Regions from separate parts of the Sporosarcina sp. 6E9 genome, predicted to be linked through region 4. Evidence: riboswitches for the same ligand, from Rfam matches in the RefSeq annotation. Region 4 holds a riboswitch; each other region holds the start of a gene.
The links. A riboswitch is a leader RNA that binds a small molecule or an ion and turns the genes downstream of it on or off. The one in region 4 is predicted to bind S-adenosylmethionine.
Positions count from the first base shown of each region.

Region 1: it holds a riboswitch for S-adenosylmethionine, as region 4 does, so the genes downstream of both, J4G36_RS16010 (methionine ABC transporter ATP-binding protein) here and J4G36_RS03750 (hypothetical protein) in region 4, are expected to answer to the same signal.
Region 2: it holds a riboswitch for S-adenosylmethionine, as region 4 does, so the genes downstream of both, J4G36_RS06910 (LLM class flavin-dependent oxidoreductase) here and J4G36_RS03750 (hypothetical protein) in region 4, are expected to answer to the same signal.
Region 3: it holds a riboswitch for S-adenosylmethionine, as region 4 does, so the genes downstream of both, J4G36_RS13495 (PLP-dependent transferase) here and J4G36_RS03750 (hypothetical protein) in region 4, are expected to answer to the same signal.

Region 1 covers NZ_JAGEMN010000005.1:96,145-99,446, reverse strand. The annotation lists gene J4G36_RS16015 (methionine ABC transporter permease) at 20-682, opposite strand; gene J4G36_RS16010 (methionine ABC transporter ATP-binding protein) at 672-1,697, opposite strand; SAM riboswitch class I at 1,837-1,948, opposite strand; gene J4G36_RS16005 (sulfite exporter TauE/SafE family protein) at 2,139-2,846, shown strand; gene mgtE (magnesium transporter) at 2,848-3,302, opposite strand, start outside.
Region 2 covers NZ_JAGEMN010000001.1:1,325,320-1,328,621, forward strand. The annotation lists gene J4G36_RS06905 (ATP-grasp domain-containing protein) at 1-231, opposite strand, end outside; partial or broken gene J4G36_RS06910 (LLM class flavin-dependent oxidoreductase) at 246-1,306, opposite strand; SAM riboswitch class I at 1,378-1,485, opposite strand; gene J4G36_RS06915 (hypothetical protein) at 1,589-2,002, opposite strand; gene J4G36_RS06920 (zinc ribbon domain-containing protein) at 2,006-2,173, opposite strand; gene J4G36_RS06925 (DUF899 family protein) at 2,206-3,102, opposite strand.
Region 3 covers NZ_JAGEMN010000003.1:97,402-100,703, reverse strand. The annotation lists gene J4G36_RS13505 (Dph6-related ATP pyrophosphatase) at 1-609, shown strand, start outside; gene J4G36_RS13500 (hypothetical protein) at 649-1,197, shown strand; SAM riboswitch class I at 1,325-1,433, shown strand; gene J4G36_RS13495 (PLP-dependent transferase) at 1,519-2,676, shown strand; gene J4G36_RS13490 (GTP-binding protein) at 2,794-3,302, shown strand, end outside.
Region 4 covers NZ_JAGEMN010000001.1:708,307-711,608, reverse strand. The annotation lists gene J4G36_RS03755 (AbgT family transporter) at 1-1,312, opposite strand, end outside; SAM riboswitch class I at 1,737-1,848, shown strand; gene J4G36_RS03750 (hypothetical protein) at 1,938-2,225, shown strand; gene J4G36_RS03745 (LLM class flavin-dependent oxidoreductase) at 2,260-3,302, shown strand, end outside.

The DNA.
Region 1 (3,302 bases), on a different contig from region 4:
CACTAAATCAATTTTAATGTTAACGACGCATAATCTTTCTAGATAGCGTATTGCCGATCCACTGCGCGAGTTGCACCATCAAAATTAAGATAACAACCGTAACAATCATGACACTCGCATCGAACCGTTGATAACCATAAGTCATGGCGATATGTCCAAGACCTCCGCCGCCCACTGTTCCAGCAACCGCAGAAAAGTCGATTAGACTGACCGAAACGAAAGTTAATCCTAAAATCAAAGGCCCAAGCGCTTCTGGAATTAATACAGTAAAGATAATCCGAAGTGGGCTTGCCCCCATTGCTTGCGCAGCTTCTATAACGCCCGGGTCGATACTAACTAAGTTATTTTCAACAACTCGAGCAACAACAAAACTCGCCACAATCGTCATCGGGAAAATCGCTGCGGTCGTTCCAATGGTTGTCCCGACAACCAATCTCGTTAGTTGTGAAATGGCAACTAAGAAGATGATAAACGGAATCGGCCGTATGATATTGATAAGAATATTTAAGACGCGTGAAACTGCTTTGTTTTCCAAGATATTATTTTCTCTTGTCACAAATAATAGAAGCCCCAGTGAAATTCCGATAATCGAACCGAAAATAAGTGTGGCAAGCACCATGATGAGCGTTTCGCCCGTCGCTTCTATAATTCGTGGCCAAAACGTGGACCAATCAACTCTCATCTTTAATGACCTCCTTGATATCTACAATCGCTTCAAGTGTCTGCAATACTTTTTGGATCTTTGCCGGTTCACCTTCAAAGGAAATCAGAAGATTACCGAAAAACCTTTCTTGAACTTCTCGAACTGAACCATAGACGATGTTGAAATCGATGCCGTGTTTTCGAGTGATTTGCGATAGAACAGGGTCGCTTGCAATTTCGCCTTTAAAAATGACGCGATATAACTGGGTACCGCCCTTGGAACGCCATTCGTCTAAAAGCTTCTCAGAAGGCAAGTCTTGTTGAATGGATTGGATAAAGCGTTGCGTCGTTGAGTGTTGCGGATTCGTAAAGGTTTCGAAAACCGCACCAGACTCAATTACTTCGCCTTCCTCCATGACCGCCACTTTGTCACAAATGGATTGGATAACATGCATTTCATGTGTGATAAGAAGAATGGTGATTCCCAACTCCTTATTTACCTTTTTGAGTAACCGTAAAATATCAGCGGTGGTATCAGGATCCAAAGCGGATGTCGCTTCATCACAGATGAGAACTTCCGGAGAACTGGCAAGCGCCCGAGCAATCCCGACACGTTGTTTTTGTCCGCCTGATAGTTGATCTGGATAATCTTTCGCCTTATCGGATAGACCGACAAAAGCTAATAGTTCTTTCACACGCTCCTGGACTTCTTGTTTGGTAGCGCCGGCCAACTTTAAAGGATAAGCAACGTTTCCAGCAACAGTTCTTGAATTAAATAAGTTAAAGTTTTGGAAAATCATCCCGATGTTGCGGCGTTGCGTGCGTAATTCCTTCGCGGATAATGAACTGACATCAACATTCTGGATGAACACAGAGCCAGAAGTTGGACGTTCCAACATATTCACTAAACGTAGCAACGTACTCTTTCCGGCACCACTAAATCCGATAATACCGTATATTTCTCCTTTTTTAACCGATAGCGAAACATCTTTAACCGCATGCACTTCTCGTTTTCCAAGACTAAACGTCTTCGAGACATTTTTAAATTCAATCATGTCAAAACCTCCTGATAAAAAACACTCATTCCGCGTTCACAACTTCTCAGCCATCTAAGAAAAACGAAAAAGCCCCGATTCACTTATCAATAGAATGATAAGAAAAAAGAGGGCTTCTACTATGTAAGAAACCATCTCGTTCTCATCTTCCAAATGCCGAAGCACTTGCAGGAATTAGCACAGTATTCATTCGTCATGAATCTGTTGCCGAGATGTCATAGGGCCTGTCCCTCGATCTCTCTTGATAAGAAAGTGATGTTTTGCTATTCGATTGTCGCAAGAATTAATCCTTACTTTAGATTGAAAAGAATGATAAGTCAACGAAATGATTGAAGTAAAACTATTCCGATTAATTGACTCAGGATTGACAGCGCTTACAAAGGAAGGGTAATTCATCTATCAAAATGGTATGATAAGAAACAATTACGAGGTGGAATTAATATGACTATTATATTATTTATCGTCATCATATTATTTGCGTCAATTTTACAAACAAGCACGGGATTCGGCTTTTCTATCATGGCAACGCCGTTCTTATTGTTGATTTTCGAACCTAAAGAAGCCATTCAAATCAATTTCGTATTATCATTAGTCATTTCCGCAGCGCTTATTAGAAAAATCCGCGCAGATGTTGATATGGGTATTTTAAAACGATTTATGATTGGAAGTTTACCAGGATTACCAATTGGGATTCTGATTTTTTTATTTGCGGAAACGAGAAATTTGAAAGTTGGTATTGGCGTAGTCATTTTAGCCTTAACATTTTTGCTTATGTTGAATTTTCACTTGAAGACGACCAAGCGCCGCGATTTTTTTGTCGGTGGCTTATCTGGTTTACTGACAACCGGTATCGGCATGCCCGGACCGCCATTACTGCTTTACTTTTCTGGAACAGGCACACCGAAAGCACAATTGCGTGCGACGACATTAGCCTTTTATCTTTTCATTTATTCAATTAGCCTAGTCGTTCAAGTTTTATTTGCCGGGTCCAATAAAACCGTTTGGATATCGAGTGGAATGGGGTTGCCCCTAGTCGTTTTAGGACTATACTTTGGACAACGCCTATTCCACCGTATCAATCAGAAGTACTTTCGGATTTTCACTTATTTGATTTTGTTATTTACGGGTGTCTACTTATTCACGCAATGACTTACATCAGTTTTGATATAAACATTGTCGCAATGCCAAAGTAAATTAGAAGCGATAATATATCATTAATTGTTGTGATTAGCGGCCCGGATGCAACTGCTGGATCCACTTTGAACTTGTGTAAAATTAGTGGGATAATCGTGCCGGAGAGTGTCCCGATAATGAGTGTAACGAGTAAGGAAGCCCCGACAACTAATCCAAGAACGATACTGCCTTGCCAAATGTAAGCGATGATTGAAATAAGGATTGCGCAAGTTACGCCAATAATAATACCGACAAATAGCTCTCTGAAAATCAGTTTCATCGTTTTCTTTGGACTCAAATCCTCAGTAACAAACCCACGTACAACAATCGCGAGAGACTGAGTACCTGTATTTCCTGTCATACCCGCAATCATCGGCATGAAAAAGGCCAGTGCGACAACTGCTTCAAGTGTTGCTTCAAATCTTGCAATAA
Region 2 (3,302 bases), 620 kb from region 4:
TTCCAGCCAAGCTAATGTCGCAGAAGCAAGTTCTGGTGCAAATCGATGCCCACGCGTATGTGATGATGCGCTCATCCGGTTATAAAAAATCCCCTCAGGAGGTTCTTCCGTCAAATTGACAATGCCCTGATCAAGATGCCATTCTTCGTATGGCACATCAAGTTCCTCAAGCCGTTTTGTTAAATGCGTCGTCCATTCACTATTCTCGTGAATGATATATATTTTACTCATTTAAATAACCCCCTTTATTTTGTGACCAATTGTCTTTTTCTTTCCACTATAGGCATAACATCTCTCGAAAAACGTTCCATTTCTTCAAGTTGAGGAGAAAATTGCAAGAGCAGTAAATGAGCAGTAAATCAACGCCTACTTTCTCAAATTCTAGGATTCTCCCGGCAATTTGTTCAGGCGTACCGATTAAATTTGGTCTTAGACCCCGGTTCGATACAGAGTAATCATACAACTTTACTTGCTGTTCGAGTTCGGAGTTTCCTGTGAAATCTTTATAACCTGCATAGCCACTAGTTTCTTTTATAGATGTGATTTTAGCGAGTTCCTCTTGAACTTCCTCTTCTGTATCACGGCATACAACATAAGCGGCCAATCCAAACGAACTAAACGGCTCTTTCACTGCATCTGAACGTAACTTTTTCATATCATCTACTTTTGCTTGGACTTCTTCAACTGTTCCGCCGTGCATAACATGCGCATCGCACGATTCAACAATCGTTTCCTTACCCCGTTTACTTTCCCCGCCCGCATACAAAATTGGATTCGGACGTTGAACAGGTTTAGGGTGCATGCGTGCATTTTCAATCGTGTAATATTTTCCTTCATAATTAAAGACTTCTTCAGTCCAGAGTCCTTTTAAAACATCTAAAAATTCCGATGTTCGTTCATAACGTTCGTCGTGCTCCGTAAAATTACCACCGTATTGTTTTGCTTCTTCTTACCACCAAGCCGAAACGACGTTTAATGTAAAACGACCATTACTTATATGATCGATATTTGCAGTCATTTTCGCTGTCACAGCCGGGTTGTGAAACGCTGGCCTCACAGCTGCCATAATTTCTATTTTATCAGTCACAGCCGCAAGTGCAGCAGCCGTTGACCAAGCTTCCAAACTATCACTTTCTGGACCTTTAATATCATTTAAATATAGCTCAGCTATTAATGTCGTATCAAAACCTAGTCTTTCACCAGCTTGAATTACTTTTTTCGCATATTCGAATGTTGGCGGCATTTCTTCATTCTCTACATTCCGTAACCATCCTCCGAAAATAGGTAACCAAAATCCATACTTCATTTCATCCAGCTCCTTTTGAAATAATAAAAAACCTCTTCGATAAGAAGAAGTTTTTGCAGGTCGCAACCTTCATCTCATCTTTCGGAACAGAATGCTCCGTTGGATTTAGCACCTGATTGCAATTTGCAAACGGTTGCCGGGTTTCATAGGGCCTATCCCTCCACCACTCTTGATAAGAATATATATTCTGTTTTCATAATTAATCCTATATGATAACTAGGGATTAAGTCAACAGTTATAGATAAAAAACACTAAACTCTTTGGATTAACAAGAAGTTAGTGTTAGTTATAACTGTTCGGTCTATTTACTGGGTTCATGCGAATTATAATCCAATAACAAAGTCCGCCAAACATATACGCCGCAACATCGAAAGGATCCGAGACACTATAATGTAAATAAACTGGAGTTACATACTCCCAAAACATGCCGCAAAGTAAAGTGAATACGAGTATTCGCGGCAATTTAATTAGCAAAAGTCTTCTTTGATTTCCATAAATCGAAAGTATATTAACAATCCCCACAATAAGTAGGCCTGCAAGTACGTCATTTAAATAATACTTTCCAAATGACCAATTTAGTAAATCCCTCAAGTAAAATTTATTCAATGTGTAAAGTGAAAATGCTCCAAATCCAGCAGAAAAACTCAATCGTAAAAGTTTGCTTGTTTTGAATAAATGATAGATTTTATTCAGCATCCTTTAACAAAATGAGATAATGAGGATTGCTACAACGACCGCACCTACTATACCCCAAAATGTAATTCCGTTACTCTTTTCTTTACTTACAAATGTATGTCCACAATTCGGACAGAATTCTGCTTGTTTGGACACGTTGTTTCCGCATGACGGACAAGGTCTTAAACTCATAAGATTACCCCTTTTCTTTTTATAGGTTTAGATTATGATTCAAATAAATGAAACCTCATCCCAAATGGATCGGTAATCATTAAACTTTTTTCATTGTATTCCATAGTAATTTTGCATCCGTTCTCTAGTAGAACACATTTTGCTGAATCAATATTACCGACAGCAAATTCGAAGAACACATTATTACTATCGCCCTTTTCGATGAAGAAATTAACACCGCTCATTGAAAGCATTGTTTCATTTTCAATGGTTTTTTCAACTTTCATCCCAAAAATCGTTTTATAAAATTGAATTGCATCTTCATAATTAGTGACGCCAATTGCAATATTATTTGTCAACTGGAAGTCGGAATCGGTGAGTATTTTATTCTTCACTTCTACATCTTTTGCGCCTGAAGGGAGAAGATCGAATAATGACCAAGTAACACAATAATCATCCCCGGGTCCAAACGGTGCTTGTGCATGAAGATAAATAAGACCTTGATCATCTTTACGAAATGTCGAAACGCCTGGCAACATACTTTTTCCCTTTTGGAAACCTAGTTCCTTAGTGAATAAACTTTCTTTTACTGAAATCATGGGAAATCGCCATTTTCGCTCCGCTGCAAAATTCTCTTGTACTTCTGGTGCATCTGGAGACGCCACAACAAAACTTGCTTGGTCAATCAAATGATGATAAATCCCATTAAAACCATCAGCCCACATTGTACAATACGAGCAACTCTTCCCCATATTATGAACGACAAACAACTCATTTTTATCGCCAAATAAATCGAATAAAGAGACTTTCTTGTTACCGGTTAATTCAAACTCATAGTTCCTGACTTGTTGTTCAGGGACTGACTGTCTCAAGTTTGAAAGTTGTTTTTTCTTCTCATAGATTTCTCTTTCCAGTTGTTCGATTTGACTTAATAAGTTACTTCTTTCCATAACTATCTACCTCCTTATTTTTAATCTACCATGACTTTAAACTCCTTTCCCTTTGTAATATGTAATCTACAATTATTCTCTTGTGATTAGTATAACAAATTGATAGGCTCTCTTTTTTCGAGATATTTTATACACCATTTACTGTTTTACGTTTCAATGACAATATAGTTTCATCTATCGACAAATTATGTAGATAATCG
Region 3 (3,302 bases), on a different contig from region 4:
GCAATGGCTTATTACCGGGCATTACAATCCGGAGCCATTCCAAAAAGAGTATGGACGATGTTTGAAGAAGACCAGGAACGATTGAAATCGCATGCACTTCCAATAGCAATAATCAAAGCGCAAGCAGAGCGTTTAGGCGTTCCGCTTATGACTCGCGGGGCGGATTGGAACGGATACGCTGAACAGTTTTTAGATGCGATGAAAGAGTGTAAAGATGCTGGAATTCATCACGGTGTATTCGGTGACATCGATTTAGAAGACCATTTAACATGGATTCGGGAAACTTGCGCGAAAGTCGGTATGGAAGCAGTTCATCCACTATGGATGGAGCCGCGAAAAAAAGTCGTCAAAGATTTCGTAGAAGCAGGTTTTGAGGCATACATTGTCGTAGTGAATACAACTATGATGCCGAGCGAATTTATCGGAAGGAAATTCACAAAAGAATTAATAGATGAACTAGAGGCACAAGGCATTGATTCATGCGGGGAAGCTGGTGAATTTCATACCGTCGTTGTGGATGGCCCGATATTTAGCGAACGAGTGCCAATCGTTTTTTCAGGTCAACATGAACGTGATGGTTATGTGTTTTTAGACGTGACATTGGAATGAACAAAAGTTTTTCCTAATTTGAACGAAATGAGGGACTAAATGAAAAGACTTCTATTACTTTCTGCACTACTACTAATTTTAGCGCTATCAGCTTGCTCAAACGATTTGATGATCTCAGACCGAATATTAACAGAGGAAGAATCGATTCTCATAAAGAATTCAGGTGGTGAATGGGCTGAGCATTTTGAAATCGTCGGTCAAATTCCGGAAGGCTATGAACTCTATTTTACAATTGAGCAATATGAAAACGGCAAGTTTATTCAAAACCATCCCCCACCTAATCCAGTCAATTTAGACACTAAAGATCGCGCGGTGAGTTTCGCTGTCATTACAGACAGTGAAAAAGGAAAGATTCTTTTTGGACACCCAAGTGGCGTGACGACACAAGAAATGAAAACACTTCAAGGGGGATCATCGAGCGCTAAAACATTTGAAGGAAAGATCCCTGTCAAAACCGATAAACCCGTCTATTTGGCGTATTGGTACACTGGTTCCAGCGACATATTAAAAGGAACCGATGGCGATTTGGAAGATATTAAAAGTAGAGACCTAAGTTATTTATTCAAAGCAGAGCTTAAAGAGAAATGATTGCCATATCCTACTGTTCGATAAAATAAGATAATTTGAAAAATGGGCTTGACATGACCTAAGTTCTTTTTTATGATACTCGTTAATAACAAATGCAAAATTTTGAAAACTCAATTGAATAGTTAGTCTCTTATCGAGAGTGGCGGAGGGAATAGGCCCTGTGATGCCCGGCAACCTGCAAACATTGTTTGTGATGGTGCTACATCCTACAGATTTTATAATCTGGAAGATAAGAGGAGGACCTGTATATTATTGCCCTCTTCTCATTTCCAAGAAGAGGGCTATTTCTATTTTTAAATAAGACAAAATACTAAGTGGAAGATGTTTAGTATAGGCATCATTCCAAAAGGAGAAAGTCAATTGACTTATCATCGAGAAACAGAATTCGTGCAAATAGGCAATGAGCGTGATGAACATTTTAGGGCGGTGAGCACGCCAGTTTATTTTTCAACAGCCTTTCGTCATGAAGAGATCGGCTTATTATCGGGATACGATTACACGCGAACAGGCAATCCAACGCGTGCTGTGTTGGAAAAGTCAGTGGCATTACTGGAAAAAGGAGAGCGGGCTTTCGCTACCAGTTCAGGAATGAGCGCCATTCAACTCGTCTTTTCGTTATTTCAAAAAGATAATCACATCATCGCTTCACGTGATATTTACGGCGGTTCGTACCGTTTGTTTGAAATTTTAGAAGCGAAGTATGGGTTGACGTTCAGTTATTGGGACGGCGAATCTACCGATGAATTAAAAGGGTTAATTCAGGAAAGCACGAAAGCAATTTTCATTGAAACACCGACAAATCCATTAATGAAAGAGACGGACATTGAGCAAGTTTCCGCTATAACGAAAAACCATGAACTTCTTTGTATCGTTGATAACACGCTGTACACGCCGTATATTCAAAGGCCTTTGGAAGAAGGCGCAGACATCGTTATTCATAGTGCGACGAAATATTTAGCAGGACATAATGATGTTCTAGCAGGGCTGGTCGTTTCCAAAGGTGAGAAAATTAACGAGGAACTCGCATTTCTGCAGAACTCAATCGGAGCGGTGTTGGGACCACTCGATTGTTGGAATTTAATCAGGGGGATGAAAACACTAGCCCTTCGAATGGATAAACATGAGCTAAATGCGAAAGAAATCGTGCCCTTTTTACAAGGCCATCCACTCGTGGACGACGTCTTTTATCCAGGGCGGGGCGGTATGTTGAGTTTTACAATCGCCAAAGAAGCACTAGTTTCACCATTTCTGAAAGCGTTAAAGCTCTTCACATTTGCAGAAAGTTTAGGTGGTGTTGAAAGTTTTATCACCTATCCGAAGACACAAACACATGGGGATATTCCTGAAGATATTCGCTTATCGTACGGCTTATCAAATAGCCTGCTCCGCGTGTCCGTCGGCATCGAGCACGCTTCTGATTTAATCGCGGATTTGAATCAGGCATTTAAAGTGATTGAACATCAAAAAGCGTTTGCATAGTGAAATAAATGGATATGAAAACCGAGCGGAATTGCTCGGTTTTTGTGTATTCATAATTATTCTTATCACAGCGATGATATACTAAAGGCAAGAGCATGTAACAAAGGGGTGGTTATGATGTACAAAACAATCGGAATTCTAGCGCATGTAGATGCCGGGAAAACAACATTTTCCGAGCAGCTACTTTATCATACAAACAGCATTGGGCAGAGGGGCCGCGTAGATCACAAAGACGCTTTTCTCGACAGCCATAATATCGAGCGGGACCGCGGCATAACCGTATTTGCCGATCAAGCTCAATTTACATACAACAACTCGACTTACACAATCATCGATACACCGGGTCACGTAGACTTTTCGCCGGAAATGGAACGCGCGATACAAGTGATGGATTACGCGGTCGTTATCATTAGCGCGGCAGACGGTGTCGAAGGGCATACTGAAACGGTGTGGCAATTGCTGAAAAAACACAAAGTGCCAACCTTTTTCTTTCTGAATAAAATCGACCGTGAAGGAACGATTGTTGCCGATGTCATTAAAGAGATTCGAGAAAACTTAACAGAGGATGTTTATGACTTCACGGATAGTTTTGCTGAAGGCGTAATGGTAGAAGAGTTAATTGAATT
Region 4 (3,302 bases):
CCATCTGCGTCAACGCCGGACTATATCCCAATAACATAAACATCGGTACGAACACTGGTGCTAGAATCGCCCATTTAGCTGAAGCGCTGGCGATTAAGAAGTTAATAAGTGCTGCCACAATAATAAATCCTATTAATAACGGAAGCCCTTTCAACCCAATAGATTCTAAGGTTTCGGCTCCTTTGATTGCAACAATCGGACCTAAATTACTCCAATTGAAGAAGGCGATCATTTGTGCCGCTACGAATGCAATAACGATATACATACCCATTCCAGACATTGCTTTTGCCAAATGATTCGCCATGTCTTTTGAATCGTTAATGACCTTCACGACTTTCCCAAAAATAATTGACGGTACTAGAAATAAAATCATCATTAATGGCACTAGGCTGTCCATTAAGGGAGAAACAGTTAAGGAGCCAGTCTCTGGATGCCTAAACAACCCATTTTCGGGAATTGATAGACTGAGGATTACAACAGCCATTACCGCTACTGAAACTCCAGCCCAAAGTAGCCCCTTCTTTTCTGCTGTTGTCACTTCATCCAACGTCTCGATTTCACCTTCATATTTTCCAAGACGTGGTTCAACGATTTTAGTTGTGATAAAAACAGCTGTCGGAACTAAAAACAATGTCGAAACGACTAGGAAATAATAGTTCATCGCTGGATTTGCGATGTACTCTGGATCAATCATCTGAGCACCAGTCTGCGTGAAGCCCGAAACTAACGGATCCAAAACACTTAATATCAGATTTGCACTAAATCCACCGGCAACTGATGCATACGCGGCTGCCAAGCCTGCAATGGGATGTCGGCCCAATGCAATAAATATCATTGCAACGATTGGAGGCAACACAACCATTGCAGCATCTGCAGCTGCGTTTCCAACGATAGCTACCAACACAATTGTTGGTAGAATTAATTTCTTAGGCGCGTTTAATATGGTTGTTTTCATTACGGCCCCAATAAGTCCCGTTGACTCTGCCAGTCCAACACCTAGCATTACTACCAGAACCAAGCCTAGCGGAGGAAAACTAGTGAAATTCGCTACGAGATTCGTTAATATCTTGATGATTCCTTCGCCATTAAGCAAATTAACAACGATAATTTCTTCACCGTTACCCGGGTTTATCGCTGTTACACCAAGTAAGGAAAAAATAGTAGAACAGATTAAAATTAGGCCTGCAATATACACAAATAACATAACTGGATCGGGTAATTTGTTTCCATATTTCTCAATAAGGTCTAGAAACTTATTAAAAAAACCGTTCTTTTTATCATTTTTTCCACTACTAACTTTTTGCGAATTCAATTTTATCCCCCTTTATTGTCATCCTTTTTCAATATACGTTTAAAATAGATTACTATAGTTTTCCAATTTGTCAAACCATTTTAAATGATGCATCAATAAACTTCTATCTCTTGAAAAACAATCAATCTCGCGCATATTCAGTATCATCAGTGCACAATTCATGGTCCATTAATCCTATATCCTCAGTTGGTAAGTTCATCCAATAACACGTCAAGATTTGCATAACTCGTCACTATCACTACATCTCCATGTTTTTTCTGTCACCATATTTTGATTCAAGTTAAATAACGAGACTTTTCACTCATATCCGATTATTCTATGAAAACCTCTTGACTCTTTCGAAAAAGGTAGATAGAATCCAATCTAACGTTCGAACAGACAAATCTAGCTATTCGATCGGCGATTAAAAATTGAATAAGTAAGCTTCTTATCAAGAGAGGTGGAGGGACTGACCCTTTGAAACCTCAGCAACCAGCAATTTTCAAGTGTATGGTGCTAAGTTCAGTAGAATACATTCGTATTCTTCGAGATGAGACGGCTGAAATTACAGCTAATTTTTGTATTTCGCCCTCTTCTCATCTTGAGAAGGGGGTTTTTTATTTATTCGTATAGGAGGTGTTATTTGATGACCGTGGATGTTCATTTGCCGGATCTTTCATTCGTCCGGAAGGTTGAAGCGACTTTTCACATCAACCGGGGTGTATACAATACAATCGACGCATGGTTTTATGATCACGAAATCGTACATATCACAGAAAGAAGAATGAATATCCTTAAGTTTTTGCAATACACAACAGCGAATCTGTCGGAAGAACAATCGACAAAGCGACTCCACTTCCCTGCTGGATTAACGAATATGTTGGAAAGTTATGTGGAACGCCAAGAAATTGGAAACGAATCAGTCTTTGCATAGTTAAAACGCAACAAAAAATTAGGAGGAATTTATAATGACAAAAAAAAGAATTTTATTAAACGCATTTGATATGAACTGTCCGAGTAACCAATCTCCTGGACTCTGGTCCCATCCAGACAGTGAAGCACATCGCTATACGGATATAAACTACTGGATTGAGTTTGCAAAGTTATTGGAAGACGCACAGTTTGACTCCGTTTTCTTAGCAGATGTACTAGGTCCGTATGATGTTTATGAAGGTAAAAGAGACGCTAGTTTAAGGCAAGCAGTGCAATCCCCTATCAATGATCCACTGCTGATTGTTCCAGCAATGGCTGCAGTTACAAAAAAATTGTCATTCGGCATTACCGCGTCCGTCACCCATGAACATCCTTATACATTTGCACGTCGCATGTCGACATTAGATCATTTAACGAAGGGCCGGGTTGGTTGGAATATTGTAACCTCCTATTTGAAAAGCGCAGCATTAAATATGGGCCTTGCGGAACAAATTGCACATGATGAACGATATTCAATCGCTGAAGAATATTTAGATGTTTGTTATAAATTATGGGAACAAAGCTGGGATGAAGATGCCGTCGTTCGTGACACCAAAAGAAAGATGTATGTGGATCCAGACAAAGTGCACGACATTCAACATAAGGGTAAGTATTTCACAGTTCCAGGTGCTCATTTATGCGAACCATCCCCTCAACGAACACCAGTCATTTTTCAAGCTGGATTATCGCCAAGAGGAAGTGCATTTGCTGCAGAACATGCGGAAGGTATTTATGTTTCCATGCCAACAACTGATATTGCACGAAAGTTTGTCGATAAAATACGCGGTCAGGCAGAACAGTTTGGCAGAAAAGGCGAAGACATAAAAGTGTATAGTCTTTTCACTCCGATTGTTGGTCGAACACAAGAAGAGGCGGAAGCCAAGTATGAGGATTACAAACAACATATTAGCATTGAAGGCGCGATGAGCTTATTTAGTGGATGGACGGGAATCGATTTATCTGAATACGACCTAGATGAAGATTTGCAGTATGTTGAAAATGATTCAATGCGTTCACGTGTTGAAATTTTCACGAAAGT